DNA from 3 places in the Pseudomonas sp. NPDC078700 genome. Region 3 is predicted to be linked to each of the others. Evidence: predicted binding sites of a transcription regulator. Region 3 holds the regulator's gene; each other region holds the start of a gene.

Region 1 (5,072 bases), on a different contig from region 3:
CATCTGGCGTAAACCCTCGCGGCCAAGTGAGGCCAAGGCCGCCCAAATGGGAATGCCGCGAGCCCGACGCGAGAATTCCAGATTGAGGTTTTTCTGCGCATCTTTAGACGCACAAGCGTAAGCCGCATCGCTGTTCATTGCCTGAGCCAGCGCATCAGCATCACGGCAAATCGCCATTGCACCATCGTAAGGTGTGTTCAGCCACTTGTGGCCGTCGGTGGTCCAACTGTCAGCCTGCTCGACGCCTTCAGTGAGCTGTTCGGAGGATGAGGCGCGAGCCCAGAGACCAAATGCACCGTCCACATGAACCCAGGCACCCGCACCTTTAGCCACAGGAATGATTGCGCTGAAGGGGTCAAACTCACCGGTATTAACTTCCCCAGCCTGTAGGCACAGAATGCATAGGTCATCGAGTGGCGGCAGTTGCAAGGGGTCAATTCTTCCGTACGCGTCCGTTGCTGCAATGATTAATCGCTTAGTGCCGAAACCCAGAATGCGCAGGGCTTTCTTCACGGTAATGTGCACGCTCGCAGACACCACAACGCGTACCTCGGGTGCTCCCATTAGCCCGTCGCCGTCAAAGTCCCAGCCTTTGCGCGCCAGCAGTGCACGGCGTGCAGCAGATATGCAGGCCAGCGTGCAGGCAGTCGCACTGGTACCAAAACCCACAGCGCTGCTGGTTGGCAGCCTCAGCGCTTCAAGTACCCAGCGCCCGGCAATACGTTCGATCACATCAGCTGCCGGCGAGTTATCAAAGGATGAGGCGCATTGATCCCACGCCAAGACCAAGCGCTCGGCTGCGGCGGCAGCGGGCAGGGTCGCGCCGATGACAAAACCAAAGTAGCGCGAACCGTTTGAGTTGACCGTGGCAGGAGAGGCTATTTCATCTAAGTGACGTAACACCTGCTGAGCCGCAAGTGCGTGCTCATTGAGCGGCTGGTCAAGCGCGCTCAGCGCTGCAATCGCCTGCTTGGTGGGGAATGCCGGGCGAGTGTGCTGGCTGTCGAAATAATCCAGCGCACGCTGATCGGCTTCGCCAAGCAGCTGGCGTTCATCACTGTAGGTTGTCATTTTAGGTTCACCGTTAGCCGCTGGGCTGAATGCTTTTATCTTAGCTATTGAGCCTCTGTTGGCGCAGGTACAACCGCCGGTTGAGACAGCTGTACAGTCGCCAACAGATTGAAGCTTCGGGCGGAACAGTTATCTTTAAAGCGGTACAGTTGGCCCTTGCGATGCCTAAATTTAGAGGTGCCCGAGGCTGCTAATTGCCCAGCAGGTCGTGCATGGCAATAATCTGCTCGGCAACTTGTGCCAGCTTTTGTTGGCGGCTCATGGCTTGTCGGCGCATCAAGGTGTAGGCCGCTTCTTCATCGCAGCTTTTCATTTTCATCAACAAACCTTTGGCCAGCTCAATTCGCTTGCGTTCAGCCAGTTGCGCGTCGCGTGCGTGCAGTTGGGCTCGCAGTGCTTGATCACTCTCAAAGCGCGCCATGGCAACATCCAGTATGGGCTGCAAGCGCTGCGCATGGATGCCTTCGACTATGTAGGCACTCACGCCGGATTGAATCGCTTGGCGCATGACGCTTGGGTTGTGTTCGTCAGTGAACATCACAATCGGGCGCGGCTGGTCGCGGCTAACCAGCACCACTTGTTCCATTACATCGCGGCTGGGTGACTCACTGTCGATCAGAATGACATCGGGGCGAACAGCCTCTACCCGGGCAGGAAGGTCAATGGTCAAACCGGACTCATCGATAACTTCAAAGCCAGCCTCAGTGAGCGCAGCCTTGAGGCGACCAACTTTTTTTGGCGTGTCGTTAATTAGAAGTATGCGCAGCATGTTTTGGCCTCCTGCCTGTTATTGGGCGGTCACAGGGCTGTCGCTCAATGCGTGAAGTGCAAAACTTCGTGCATAGTCGGCTGGGTTGCTGCCATCCCAACACTTGCCATCTAACAAGGTGCTACTGCGCATGGCTGCTGGCACCGGGATGTTCAGTGCATTGGCAGCCTGGCTGTAAATATCGAGTTGCTGAATACGCTGCGCGACAGCCAGATAATCCGGGTCTTCGCGCAACAGCCCCCAGCGACGGAACTGGGTCATAAACCACATGCCATCAGACAAGTAAGGCATATTGACGGTACCGTCCGCATGAAAGCGCAGTGGGTGAGGGTCGCTCCAGGCATTGCCAAGCCCGTCCTGATAGTGGCCAAGAAAGCGTGGTTCTATTGATGACAGTGGTGCATCCACGTAGTCGGCACTGCTAATCAGTTTGGCGGTGCTGCGCTTGTTTTCCGGGTTTTCGTCGATAAAGCGGCTAGCTTCAAGGACTGCCATCGTCAGTGCACGGGCGGTGTTTGGGTAGAGCTCGATGAACTCGCGGGTCACGCCCAGCACTTTCTCGGGATGGTCAGGCCAAATCATTTGGGTTGTCGCGACGGTGAAGCCTTGCCCCTGATCAACAGCCAAAGCCCCCCATGGGCCGCCTGCGCAGAAACCATCGATACGCGCTGCATTGAGGTGCGCAACCATCTGTGCGGGCGGGACTACTACAGTGCTTACATCGTTAACGGGATGAATCCCTTGGCTGGCGAGCCAATAAGACAGCCACATGGCGTGTGTGCCCGTGGGGAACGTTTGCGCGAATGTGAGTTTTGCACTGCTTTGATGCACCTGCGCTTTCAGTGCCTCGCCATTGGTCACGCCGCTGCGTTTGAGTTGCTCGGACAGGTTGATTGCTTGGCCGTTGTGGTTGAGCCCCATAAGAATGGCCATTTCAGTCGCTGGACCACCAATCCCCAGGTGCGTGCCATAAATCTGGCCGTATAACGAGTGGGCTGCATCGAGTTCACGGCTGAGTAATTTGTCACGCAGGGTCGCCCAGGATGACTGACGTTGCAGATTGAGGGTCAAACCATAAGGTTGGGCAAAGCCTTGGGTGGCCGCCACAATCACTGAGGCGGCGTCAGTCAGCGCCATGAAACCAAGATTGAGCACGCTTTTTTCGGGAGCGTCAGAGCCGTTAACCCAATCCAGTGCATCGGTGCGGCCAGTTGTTAGATCACCCATTGAGCATTCCCTTTGCAACACAAAAAAGCGCCGTTCCAGAGCCTGCGTAAGGCAGTTCCGAGACGACGCCGTTGTCGATAAGCATGCTCCGATACTGGAACTGCTTGTTATGTCTGTACTTGCTATGTTTTAAGCAATTCATGTGCCAGCGGCATTAAATCCATCGCTAAATTCAAGGCAAGAAAAAGCCCCGCACTAGGCGAGGCTCATCTTGATGCGGGTAACGCTTAGGCTTGAACGACCGGGATGTTGGCGTTCGCAGCCGCTTCACGGAACTCAGCAATCTGGTCGAAGCTCAGGTAGCGGTAAACGTCGGCAGCCATGCTGTCGATGTCTTTCGCGTAGCCCATGTACTCTTCAACCGTCGGCAGTTTGCCGGTGATTGCAGCGACCGCAGCCAGTTCGGCAGAGGCCAGGTACACGTTGGCACCATCGCCCAAACGGTTCGGGAAGTTACGCGTCGAAGTCGATACCACGGTGGAGTTGGCTTCAACACGTGCCTGGTTGCCCATGCACAGCGAGCAGCCTGGCATTTCCATGCGTGCGCCAGCTTTGCCGAAGATGCCGTAGTAGCCTTCTTCAGTCAGTTGGTGAGCGTCCATTTTGGTCGGCGGCGACAGCCACAGACGCGTAGGGATACCACCTTTGACTTTATCCAGCAGCTTACCAGCAGCGCGGAAGTGACCAATGTTGGTCATGCACGAGCCGATAAACACTTCGTCAATTTTCTCGCCCTGAACACTCGACAGCAGACGTGCATCGTCTGGGTCGTTTGGTGCGCAGAGAACCGGCTCTTTTAGTTCTGACAGGTCGATTTCGATGATTTCGGCGTATTCCGCGTCAGCATCAGCGCTCATCAGTTCTTGGTTGGCCAACCAAGCTTCCATCGCTTGAGCACGGCGTTCCATGGTGCGCGCATCGCCGTAGCCTTCGCTGATCATCCAGCGCAGCAGGGTGATGTTCGACTGCAGGTACTCGGCAATTGCCTTTTCCGGCATCTTGATGGTGCAACCAGCAGCAGAACGCTCTGCAGAGGCGTCAGACAGTTCGAACGCTTGTTCTACGGTCAGCTCGTCGAGACCTTCGATCTCAAGGATGCGGCCAGAGAAGGCGTTGATCTTGCCTTTCTTCTCAACAGTCAGCAGGCCTTTCTGGATGGCGTAGTAAGGGATCGCATGGACCAGGTCACGCAGGGTGATACCAGGCTGCATTTTGCCCTTGAAACGAACCAGAATGGATTCCGGCATGTCCAGCGGCATTACGCCAGTGGCGGCTGCGAAAGCAACCAAGCCAGAACCCGCTGGGAAGGAGATACCCATTGGGAAGCGGGTGTGCGAATCGCCACCAGTGCCGACGGTGTCAGGCAGCAGCATGCGGTTCAACCAGCTGTGGATGATGCCGTCACCAGGACGCAGCGAAACACCACCGCGGGTGCGGATGAAGTCAGGCAGGGTGTGGTGAGTGGTCACGTCGATCGGCTTCGGATAAGCCGCAGTGTGGCAGAACGACTGCAATACCAAGTCAGCCGAGAAGCCCAGGCACGCCAGGTCTTTGAGCTCATCACGGGTCATTGGACCGGTGGTGTCTTGGGAGCCAACGGTGGTCATCTTCGGTTCGCAGTAGGTGCCAGGACGCACACCTTCAACGCCGCAAGCCTTACCAACCATCTTCTGAGCCAAAGTGAAGCCTTTGTTACTGTCAGCTGGCTGCTCAGGTTTTTTGAACAGGTCAACTGGGCCTAGGCCCAGCTCAGCGCGGGCTTTTTCGGTCAGGCCGCGACCTACGATCAACGGAATACGACCGCCGGCACGAACTTCGTCGAGCAGAACAGGGGTTTTCAGGCCGAAAGTAGTGATTACTTCGTCGGTGCCGTGTTTGCACACTTTACCGGCGTATGGGTAAACGTCGATCACGTCGCCCATGGCGATGTTGGTTACATCGAATTCAATCGGCAGGGCGCCGGCATCTTCCATGGTGTTGTAGAAGATCGGTGCAATTTTGTTGC
Region 2 (5,072 bases), on a different contig from region 3:
AATCAAACCACCGGCAGCGGCCATGTTGGTGTTCACAAACACCTGAGCCACAGCGTTGGCATCTTCAATGGTGCTCATCTTCAACTGCGAGCCACCGTTGAAACCAAACCAGCCCATCCACAGGATGAATGTACCCAGCGTTGCCATTGGCAAGTTAGCACCAGGAATCGGGTTGATTTGGCCGTTCGCGCCGTATTTGCCTTTCCGAGCACCCAGCAGCAGAACACCCGCCAGAGCTGCAGCAGCACCCGCCATGTGCACAACGCCAGAACCTGCGAAGTCGAGGAAACCAGCAGAGTTAAGGAAGCCTGCGCCCCATTTCCAGAAACCTTGAACGGGGTAAATGAAACCTGTCATCACCACGGCGAAGGCCAGGAAAGCCCACAGCTTCATGCGCTCAGCTACTGCACCGGAAACAATCGACATACAGGTAGCAGCGAACACCACCTGGAAGAAGAAGTCCGAACGCAGCGAGTAATAAGGGGCGTCATCTCCACCAGCCAGAACGGCCTCAGGAGTGTGCTCGCTACCAATCAGGAAGCCGAAGCTCGGCAGAATGCCGCCTTCAGGGCTGGAGTACATGATGTGGTAACCGATGACCAGATACATAACGCTCGCAATTGCATACAGCGCGATGTTCTTAGTCAAAATTTCAGTGGTGTTCTTGGCGCGTACCAGACCGGATTCGAGCATGGCAAAACCCGCTGCCATCCACATTACCAATGCGCCACATATCAAGAAGTAGAAGGTATCAAACCCGTACGTCAATGCTGTCAATGCTGTGTTGTCCATATGTCACCTCGTGCCGTGCGCTTTATCAATAGCGCTATTCGGTTAAGGCGCCCGGGTGTTGGATCCGGGCGCACTCTGTGTGCTTACAGGTTGTAGCCACGCTCGTTATGCAGGGCGAGATCGAGACCGACAGTCTCTTCCTCTTCACTGACCCGCAGACCCATCACCACGTCGATCACTTTGAGAATCACAAAGGTCACAACTGCGGTGTAGATCACGGTGAAGATCACGCCTTCAAACTGGATCCAGAGTTGCGCTGCGATGTTTTCAACTTCACCGAAACCGCCCAGTGCAGGTGCTGCAAAGACACCCGTGAGCAATGCACCAACGATGCCGCCGATACCATGTACGCCGAAAGCGTCCAGTGAATCGTCGTAACCGAGTTTGCGTTTCAAGCTAGTTGCGCAGAAGAAGCAAATTACGCCTGCGGCCAGACCGATGATTAGCCCGCCCATTGGGCCTGCAGTTCCCGCAGCTGGAGTAATTGCCACCAGACCAGCAACCACACCGGAGGCAATCCCCAGTGCACTTGGCTTGCCGTGTGTCAGCCACTCAGCAAACATCCAGCCCAGTGCCGCAGCAGCCGTGGCAATTTGGGTGACCAACATGGCCATGCCCGCCGTGCCGTTCGCCGCCACTGCTGAACCCGCGTTAAAACCAAACCAGCCGACCCAAAGCATTGCCGCGCCAATCAAGGTGTAACCCAAGTTGTGCGGAGCCATTGCTGCGGTTGGATAACCCTTACGCTTGCCCAGTACCAAGCACGCCACCAGACCGGCCACACCGGCGTTGATGTGCACGACAGTACCGCCTGCGAAATCAAGTACACCCCAATCCCACAACAAGCCGCCCACGCCACCCCAGACCATGTGCGCCATTGGTGCATAGACCAAGGTGAACCAGGCAGTGATGAAGACCAGCATTGAGGAGAACTTCATGCGCTCAGCGAAGGCGCCGACAATGAGTGCAGGAGTGATGATCGCAAAGGTCATCTGAAACGTGATGAACACGCTTTCAGGAACCGCTGCTACCAGGCTGTCAGTCCCCAAACCGCTGAGGAATGCTCTAGACAAGCCGCCCACAAAGGAGTTGAAGTTAACAACACCTTCTTCCATACCAGTGGTGTCAAACGCCATGCTGTAGCCATAAATAACCCACAGCAGACTGACCAAACAGGTAACCGCAAAGCACTGCATCATTACGGACAGTACGTTCTTGGAACGCACCATGCCGCCATAGAAAAGTGCCAGGCCTGGAATAGTCATAAACAGCACGAATGCGGTGGCAACAATCATCCACGCGGTATCGCCGCTGTTCAGTACAACCTCGTCAGCCATAGCAACGCTAGGCAAAACAAGGGACAAAAGGGCTCCTAGCCCTGCGATCTTTCGCAGAGTCATGGTTTAACTCCTGGGGCGGGGTTTGGTTTTGGGTGGCTTAAATCGCGTCGGTATCGGTTTCGCCGGTACGGATACGAATCGCCTGTTCCAGGTTGACTACGAAAATTTTGCCATCACCAATCTTGCCGGTGTTAGCAGCTTTAGTGATGGCCTCGATGACACGATCCAGTTGATCGTCAGCGATGGCCACGTCGATTTTCACTTTTGGCAAAAAGTCGACTACGTATTCAGCACCACGGTACAGCTCGGTGTGGCCCTTCTGACGACCGAAGCCTTTGACTTCAGTAACAGTGATGCCCTGCACGCCGATCTCCGACAGTGACTCACGGACATCGTCCAACTTGAACGGCTTGATGATGGCAGTAACTAGCTTCATGTAACTCTCTCCCGTGTAAGGTGGACTTGCCCCAGGAATTGCAAACCCAGGTCAAGTCTAAGCGCAGTGTCTGGCTTTTGTAATGCATTGGCTGCTCTAACTTAGCAATTCCAATACCCACCCACCGCTCCTGACGGAACACTCCTGTGCCCCGTCTAACGGCATCAGTGCCTGTCTCACTTTGACCTAAGCAGAAACCTTGCCAAACATCGTAAAGCCGCTTTATTTCATGCACTTAGGCGCTAGAGCCAAGGTATCAAGCGCGTTTGCCAGGATTTAATGCACAACAACGGTGCATCGCCATCGTGCGCAGCGCGCAATTATCGTGCAGACCTCACAGCCAGTACGCTCGACGCTGCGTGTTACACTTTGGGCCTATCGCTATTGGAAGCTTGTTATGTTGCCACCAAAAATTCTGCTCGACGCCCTCACCGCCGGTGCTTCACGCCTGTTCAACGGTGATACACCGCTGCCCCGCGCTGAATTTGAGGCGCAGTTCAAAGCACTGATGCAAAGCGGATTCAGCAAGTTGGATCTGGTGAGCCGCGAAGAATTCGATAGCCAGATGGTTGTTTTAGCGCGCACACGTGCACGTTTGGAGGCACTCGAAGCCAAAGTCCTTGAACTTGAAGCTCATAACCAGCCAGCACCCGCCACAGAGCCCGGCCAGTAACAGGCCCGCAGTCTAGGACCGCGGTCACAAAGGTGACCGCAACCCAGTACCCACATATCAACCAACCCACTTAAGGGCATCCGATCGACGGCTAAAACAGCACGTCGACAGCCTGCGCTCGCCTAACGAGCCGCCAGCCCAACCACCTAGCTGATGCCAGCACAAAGCTCTACGCCCTAAGAATCTAAACAATTCTTGCAGGTGTCTTTGAGCACGATTCCCAGGGATAAAATCCTAGCAGCAACATCAGGCCTTCCAAGCAGACGGATTCCTGCGGCCCCGATGCGCCTCGAAGATATACGACAAAGGACGTCGATCATGAAGTGGATCAAGCAAAGCCCATCCTCCATTCCAGCCTTTCCCCTGCGAGCAGGATGGCAACTACAAAGCCTCTCATTCACTGCACTCTTAGTGCTTACCATTAGCGGTGCCAACAAGGCACAAGCAGCTTGCGTTACCCGCAATGGCGTGGGCGCTATTGAAGGTTCAGTTTGTACCAGCGCAGACAGCAACTTTGCCTCAAACACAATCAATGTACCGATTCGCAGCAACGCCAACAGTTCACTAACGCTGACAGCGCCCAACGTCACTGCCGAAGTATTACCGAGCACACCCAACGGCAACCGCGAAGTGGTATATGCCCGCAATGCCGCGTTGAGTATTGAGGGTAACCTGACCAGCATATTGAATGGCGCGCGCGGCACCGAAACCGGTCAACTCCTGCGCGCGGTGAGTACAGGCACAGGCGCTGGCTCAATTATTGTTGGCGGTAATACGCGCCTGGTCACGACACAAACAAATGCCATAGGCCTGGACGCCAATCGCGGCAGCATTTTGCTTAAAGGCAACCTAGATGCTGTCTCCCGCGGCCCAGCAGGCACCAGCAATAACCCAGCGGTTAAGCTTGAGCGGGGTTTACGGGCAAGCAATGGAGCAACCATCGAAGTCCAAGGCACTACCATGCTCGAGACAATCAGCCGTGCAATCGAAGCTAATGGCACCGCCGGTTCAAACATTGAGTTGAATAACCTCATCAGCAACTCAGCGGGCTTTGGCATTGTTGCCACCGGTCAGGATAACGCTGTGATTATCACCGGCCAGCAAGTTGCTATCAGCGTTAGCGGGGACAACAACGAAGGTATTTTCGTCGGCAATGGCGCCGATGTGATTATCGACCCGGCAGGTGGCAATACCCGCAACGGCGCAAACTCAACCATTGTGTTCAACAACCCCGAGGCATCCTTGACCACCCTTGGCGACAGGTCTGATGCATTGCGAGTACAGAACAGCAGAGGGGATGCACGCATCACTATTGCTGGCGGCACAATCAGTACTGGCACGGCCAACAGCGGTTTTGATTCAGAAGGCGCATTCGCTTTGGTTCGCGGCGGCCAGGGTGTTGCTCAAATTGACGTGAGTGGCGGCAGCATCACCACGTTTGCAGAAGAGGCTGAAGGCATCGCAGTTCAGGCCAGTAACTTTCGCCCTAGCCGCATAGATAACAACAGCATCATCAATTTCAGCGGCGGTAGCGTCACCACCCTCGGCAACAGTGCCGTCGGCTTACTCGCTCAGAGCGATGAACTGAGTAAAGGCAACGTCACTATTAATCAGTCCGGCGGCTCTATTAGCACCAGCGGCACCGGGGACTTTCAGCAGCTAAGCCACGGTATTCTGGCAGAGGCGACAGGATCGGGTAATAGTCTGATCAATCAGTCAGGCGGCACTGTGACGACAACAGGCAATAGCAGTCACGGCCTCTATGGTTACTCAATTAGTGGTGATGTCCAGGTAAATCAAGGTCCTATGGCAAGCGCTCGGGCAGACGGTG
Region 3 (5,072 bases):
TGCCGGATCTGCCGGTTATTCGTCGAGTAGGCTTGGGCATGGCTGTTGCCAGTGCAGACCCTTTTGTCAGGGAACACGCGTTCGCAGTGACCCAGGCTAAAGGCGGTGAAGGCGCCGCTCGTGAGTTCTGCGAGCAGATCATGCTCGCCCAAGGCACCCTTGAAGCTGCTCAAGCAGCCTACCTGTAGACCTGCAAACTATGCGCAAACCATTAAACATTTTGCTCCTCCTGCTTGGCGTGCTGCTAGTCGCCGCAGCGGGCTACTGGAACATCAACCCGGACAGCTTTGCGGACAAACCCGCCAAGACCACTGCGCAAAACACAATCGACTTCTATGTGGTCAACTCTAAAACCGTGCAATATCAGCCTGACGGTACATTGCATTACGAGATGACTGCCGACAAAGTCGAGCATGCCAAAGCCTCGGATATCTCCTACCTCACCCAGCCAGACCTGCTGCTGTACCGTGAAGGAGAGTTGCCATGGCATGTCCAAAGCGAGAAAGGCGAAGTTTCACCTGGCGGTAAAGAGGTCGAGCTGATTGATAAAGTTCGCGTTGAGCGCACCGATGCAAAAGGTCGCCCAACCTTGCTTACGACCAGTCGTCTTACGGTAATTCCCGATAAGGAATATGCGCAGACCCAGCAAGCCGTTAGAATTGAAGCGGCCAACGGGGTGACCACGGCGCAAGGAATGAAAGCGTATTTAAATGACAGCCGGATGCTCCTGCTGTCCAACGTAAGAGGCCAGCATGAGGTTCGTTAAAACCCTCCCCCTTCTACTCAGCTTAGGTGCATCGCTAGGAAGCGTTAATGCCTGGGCTTTGCCAACTGATCGCGATCAACCGATCCGCGTACAGGCCGACAGTGCCGAGCTTGACGACAAGCAAGGCGTGGCAGTGTACCGCGGTGATGTCGTGATCACCCAAGGCACCATGAAAATCACCGGCGACACTGTCACCATTACGCAGAACGCCAAAGGCGAAGTCGATGTCTTTACCTCCGTCGGACGCCCTGCGTATTACGAACAGAAGCCTGCAGTCGACAAAGAGATCGTCAAAGCCTACGGCCTGACCATTCAGTACTTTTCCGCCAACGAGCGCATTGTGCTGATTGACCAAGCCAAAGTCATCCAAGAGGGTAATACCTTCGAGGGCGAAAAAATTGTCTACGATACGCAGCGCCAAATCGTCAATGCTGGCCGCGCAAATGGCACCAAGGTGACCACGCCGCGCCCGCGTATCGATATGGTGATTCAGCCGAAGAACAAACCCACCCAAGGGCAGTAATTAATGGCTACATTGAAAGCCCAACACCTGGCTAAAAGCTACAAAAGCCGCCAGGTTGTCCGTGACGTTAGCCTAAGCATAGACAGCGGCCAAATCGTCGGCCTGCTTGGCCCTAACGGTGCAGGTAAAACCACCTGCTTCTACATGATTGTGGGCTTAGTCCAGGCTGACCAGGGTCGGATCCTGATTGATGACCTCGATGTCAGCCACCAGCCAATGCATGGCCGTGCCCGTGCAGGCATTGGCTACCTGCCGCAAGAAGCTTCCATTTTTCGCAAGCTCAGCGTGGCCGATAACATCATGGCAATTCTTGAGACGCGTAAAGAGCTGGACCGTGCAGGCCGCGAGGCTGAATTGGAGAGCCTGCTTGAGGAATTCCATATTCACCACATTCGTGACAACCTGGGCATGAGCCTTTCTGGCGGCGAGCGGCGTCGCGTTGAAATCGCGCGCGCCTTGGCCACTGCACCAAAATTTATCTTACTTGATGAACCATTTGCCGGTGTCGACCCGATTTCGGTCGGCGACATTAAGCAAATCATTCACCACTTAAAAGCCAAAGGTATCGGCGTATTGATTACCGACCACAATGTGCGCGAAACACTGGATATTTGCGAAACAGCCTATATCGTCAGTGACGGCCAGCTCATTGCAGAAGGTGATTCAGAAGCCATTCTGGCTAACCAGACAGTTAAAGAAGTCTACTTGGGTCATGAATTCCGCCTTTAAATGGGGTTTTTCTCGCCCAATTAGCGTCAACAGCTAGGCAAAGCACTGCGATTCAGGCATATAATTTGCTTCCTTGAGGCGCCTTATCAGGTGCCCTGTAGTGGATTGCGCAGAGACGCCGGTAAATAAGGTCTGCAATGAAACCATCGCTAGTCCTGAAGATGGGCCAGCAGCTGACGATGACTCCTCAGCTGCAACAAGCCATTCGCTTACTCCAACTGTCGACCTTGGATCTTCAACAAGAAATCCAGGAGGCACTGGAGTCAAACCCAATGCTTGAACGCCAAGAAGATGGCGAAGACTTCGATAATTCGGACCCTATGGCCGACGGCGCAGAAACTGCGCCTGTCGAGCAGCCGGTTCAACAAGACACCTACGAAGAAAGCAGCAACCACCAAGATGCTCCACAAACTGTGGACAACCTGGACGACGGCGAGTGGAATGAACGCATTCCCAATGAGCTGCCTATCGATACTGCCTGGGAAGACGTCTACCAAACCAGTGCCAGCAGCTTGCCGAGCAGCAGCAATGACGACGACGAGTGGGATTTCACCACCCGCACCTCTACCGGTGAGAGCCTGCAGAGCCATATGCTCTGGCAGCTCAACCTGTCGCCAATGTCCGACAAAGATCGCTTGATTGCAGTCACCCTGATCGACTGCATCAACCCCCAAGGCTACCTCGAAGAAACCCTCGAAGAGATTCTCGAAGCCTTTGATCCAGAATTGGATATCGAGCTTGACGAGATTGAGGCCGTCCTGCACCGCATCCAGCAGTTTGAGCCGTCAGGCATTGCTGCCCGCGACTTGCGCGAATGCCTGACCTTACAGCTACGCCAACTGTCCGCCAAGACGCCTTGGCTGGCAGAAGCACAGCGCCTGGCTAATGATTACCTGGATCTGCTTGGCAATCGGGATTACAGCCAACTGATGCGCCGCATGAAGCTCAAGGAAGACGAGCTGCGTCAGGTTATCGAACTGATCCAGAGCCTTAACCCACGCCCAGGCTCGCAGATTGAATCAAGCGAGCCTGAATACGTGGTGCCCGACGTCATCGTGCGCAAGCACAACGAGCGCTGGCTGGTTGAGCTCAACCAAGAGGCTATGCCTCGGCTGCGGGTCAATGCCCAATATGCAGGTTTTGTGCGCCGTGCTGACTCCAGCGCTGACAACACCTTTATGCGCAATCAGTTGCAAGAAGCCCGCTGGTTTATCAAAAGCCTGCAGAGCCGTAACGAAACCTTGATGAAAGTCGCGACCCAGATTGTCGAGCATCAGCGCGGCTTTCTTGATTACGGTGACGAAGCGATGAAGCCGCTGGTACTACACGATATCGCCGAGGCAGTTGGCATGCACGAGTCGACCATCTCGCGCGTTACCACACAAAAATTCATGCATACCCCGCGCGGCATTTACGAGTTGAAATACTTCTTCTCAAGCCATGTCAGCACTTCCGAAGGCGGAGAATGCTCGTCTACAGCGATCCGCGCGATCATCAAAAAACTGGTTGCAGCGGAAAATGCAAAAAAGCCGTTGAGTGACAGCAAGATCGCTGGTTTACTGGAGGAACAAGGCATTCAGGTAGCTCGCCGCACAGTTGCTAAATACCGTGAATCCCTCGGTATCGCGCCTTCAAGTGAACGCAAGCGATTGATGTAACAGCTGATGAACAGGAAAATCGTCTCACCCAGTATCGAACTGGCCCACGCCTCGCTAAAAGCAGCCATACTGCTCTTATCCAGAGTGTGAAATTGCCAGACTCGCTGACTGAGAGCTTTTCGCGCCACAGTGTTCCGGCGGCAAGCAAAACAGCTTGTCTCTTACACACGGCAACAAGGAGAATGCGGTATGCAAGTCAACATCAGTGGACACCAGCTAGATGTGACCGACGCCCTGCGTGACTACATCGACGAAAAATTCAGTCGACTAGAACGCCACTTCGACAAGATTACGAATGTGCAAGTCATTATGGAGGTCGAGAAGCTCAAACAGAAAATCGAAGCCACCTTACACATTGCGGGCGGCGAAATAGTCGCCAATGCCGAACACGATGATATGTATGCAGCAATCGATTTACTGACTGACAAACTCGACAGACAACTTATCAAGCACAAGGAAAAGCAGCTCGACCGTCAACAGGGTGCAATGGCCCGTTGATATCGCCCAACTCCTATGATCCGACTTGAAAATATCCTGACCCCCGGCCGTTCCTTGGTGAACGTGCCGGGCGGCAGCAAAAAACGTGTTCTCGAACAGATTGCCAACTTGGTTGCGCGCGAACTGCCCGACCTCGATGGACAAGACATTTTCGAAAGCCTGATTGCCCGCGAGAAACTCGGGTCCACCGGTTTTGGTAATGGCATCGCCATTCCACACTGCCGCCTGCCCGCTTGCAATGCGCCAATCAGTGCATTGCTCAGGCTTGACTCCGCTGTAGATTTCGACGCGATCGATGGCGCACCGGTAGATTTGCTATTCGTCCTGCTGGTTCCTGAAGCCGCCACGGATGAACACCTGGAACTGCTTCGTCAAATCGCGAGCATGCTTGATCGCAGCGATGTACGTGAACGATTGCGCCAGGCCCAAAGCAATGACGCCCTGTATCAAGTTGTTGTCGATATCCAGAACAACAGCTAAATGGCAGAGAACTCCCATGCGCTTGATTATTGTCAGCGGTCGCTCAGGATCAGGTAAAAGTACGGCCCTTGCTGTTCTCGAGGACAACGGCTTTTACTGCATTGATAACCTGCCAGCCAGCTTGCTGCCGCAACTCGCTGAGCGAGCGCTTCAGCAGCAAGATTCAGTTCGCCCCAATGTCGCGGTGTCAATTGACGCTCGTAACCTGCCAAGCGATCTGAATATGTTCCCAGAGCTGCTTGAACAAGTGCGTGCACGCAATGTTCAGTGCGATCTACTGTACCTGGATGCAAACGAAGAAACCTTGCTCAAGCGTTTCTCGGAAACCCGCAGGCGTCATCCACTGACTAACGACAATCGTTCGTTAGCAGAAGCCATTACCGATGAAGCGCTGCTGCTTGAGCCAATCATCGATCTG

Evidence for each region. Region 3 encodes sigma-54, which starts transcription at its own class of promoters, with help from an activator protein. Its sites were predicted from a motif close to ANTGGCATNNANNTTGCTNT; they were not measured.
Region 1: a site for sigma-54 is predicted at 3,198-3,217, ahead of ACIGCM_RS22020 (CmpA/NrtA family ABC transporter substrate-binding protein). Genes of this name have one in related genera too.
Region 2: a site for sigma-54 is predicted at 2,756-2,775, ahead of glnK (P-II family nitrogen regulator). Genes of this name have one in related genera too.

Annotation. Positions count from the first base shown of each region.
Region 1 covers NZ_JBITUI010000008.1:145,163-150,234, forward strand. The annotation lists gene ACIGCM_RS22010 (pyridoxal phosphate-dependent decarboxylase family protein) at 1-1,071, opposite strand, end outside; gene ACIGCM_RS22015 (ANTAR domain-containing response regulator) at 1,262-1,840, opposite strand; gene ACIGCM_RS22020 (CmpA/NrtA family ABC transporter substrate-binding protein) at 1,859-3,067, opposite strand; gene acnB (bifunctional aconitate hydratase 2/2-methylisocitrate dehydratase) at 3,295-5,072, opposite strand, start outside.
Region 2 covers NZ_JBITUI010000004.1:335,869-340,940, forward strand. The annotation lists gene ACIGCM_RS15685 (ammonium transporter) at 1-792, opposite strand, end outside; gene ACIGCM_RS15690 (ammonium transporter) at 876-2,192, opposite strand; gene glnK (P-II family nitrogen regulator) at 2,230-2,568, opposite strand; gene ACIGCM_RS15700 (accessory factor UbiK family protein) at 2,966-3,241, shown strand; gene ACIGCM_RS15705 (autotransporter outer membrane beta-barrel domain-containing protein) at 3,560-5,072, shown strand, end outside.
Region 3 covers NZ_JBITUI010000005.1:276,460-281,531, reverse strand. The annotation lists gene ACIGCM_RS18750 (KdsC family phosphatase) at 1-188, shown strand, start outside; gene lptC (LPS export ABC transporter periplasmic protein LptC) at 200-766, shown strand; gene lptA (lipopolysaccharide transport periplasmic protein LptA) at 753-1,289, shown strand; gene lptB (LPS export ABC transporter ATP-binding protein) at 1,293-2,018, shown strand; gene ACIGCM_RS18730 (RNA polymerase factor sigma-54) at 2,156-3,676, shown strand; gene hpf (ribosome hibernation-promoting factor, HPF/YfiA family) at 3,866-4,174, shown strand; gene ptsN (PTS IIA-like nitrogen regulatory protein PtsN) at 4,190-4,654, shown strand; gene rapZ (RNase adapter RapZ) at 4,671-5,072, shown strand, end outside.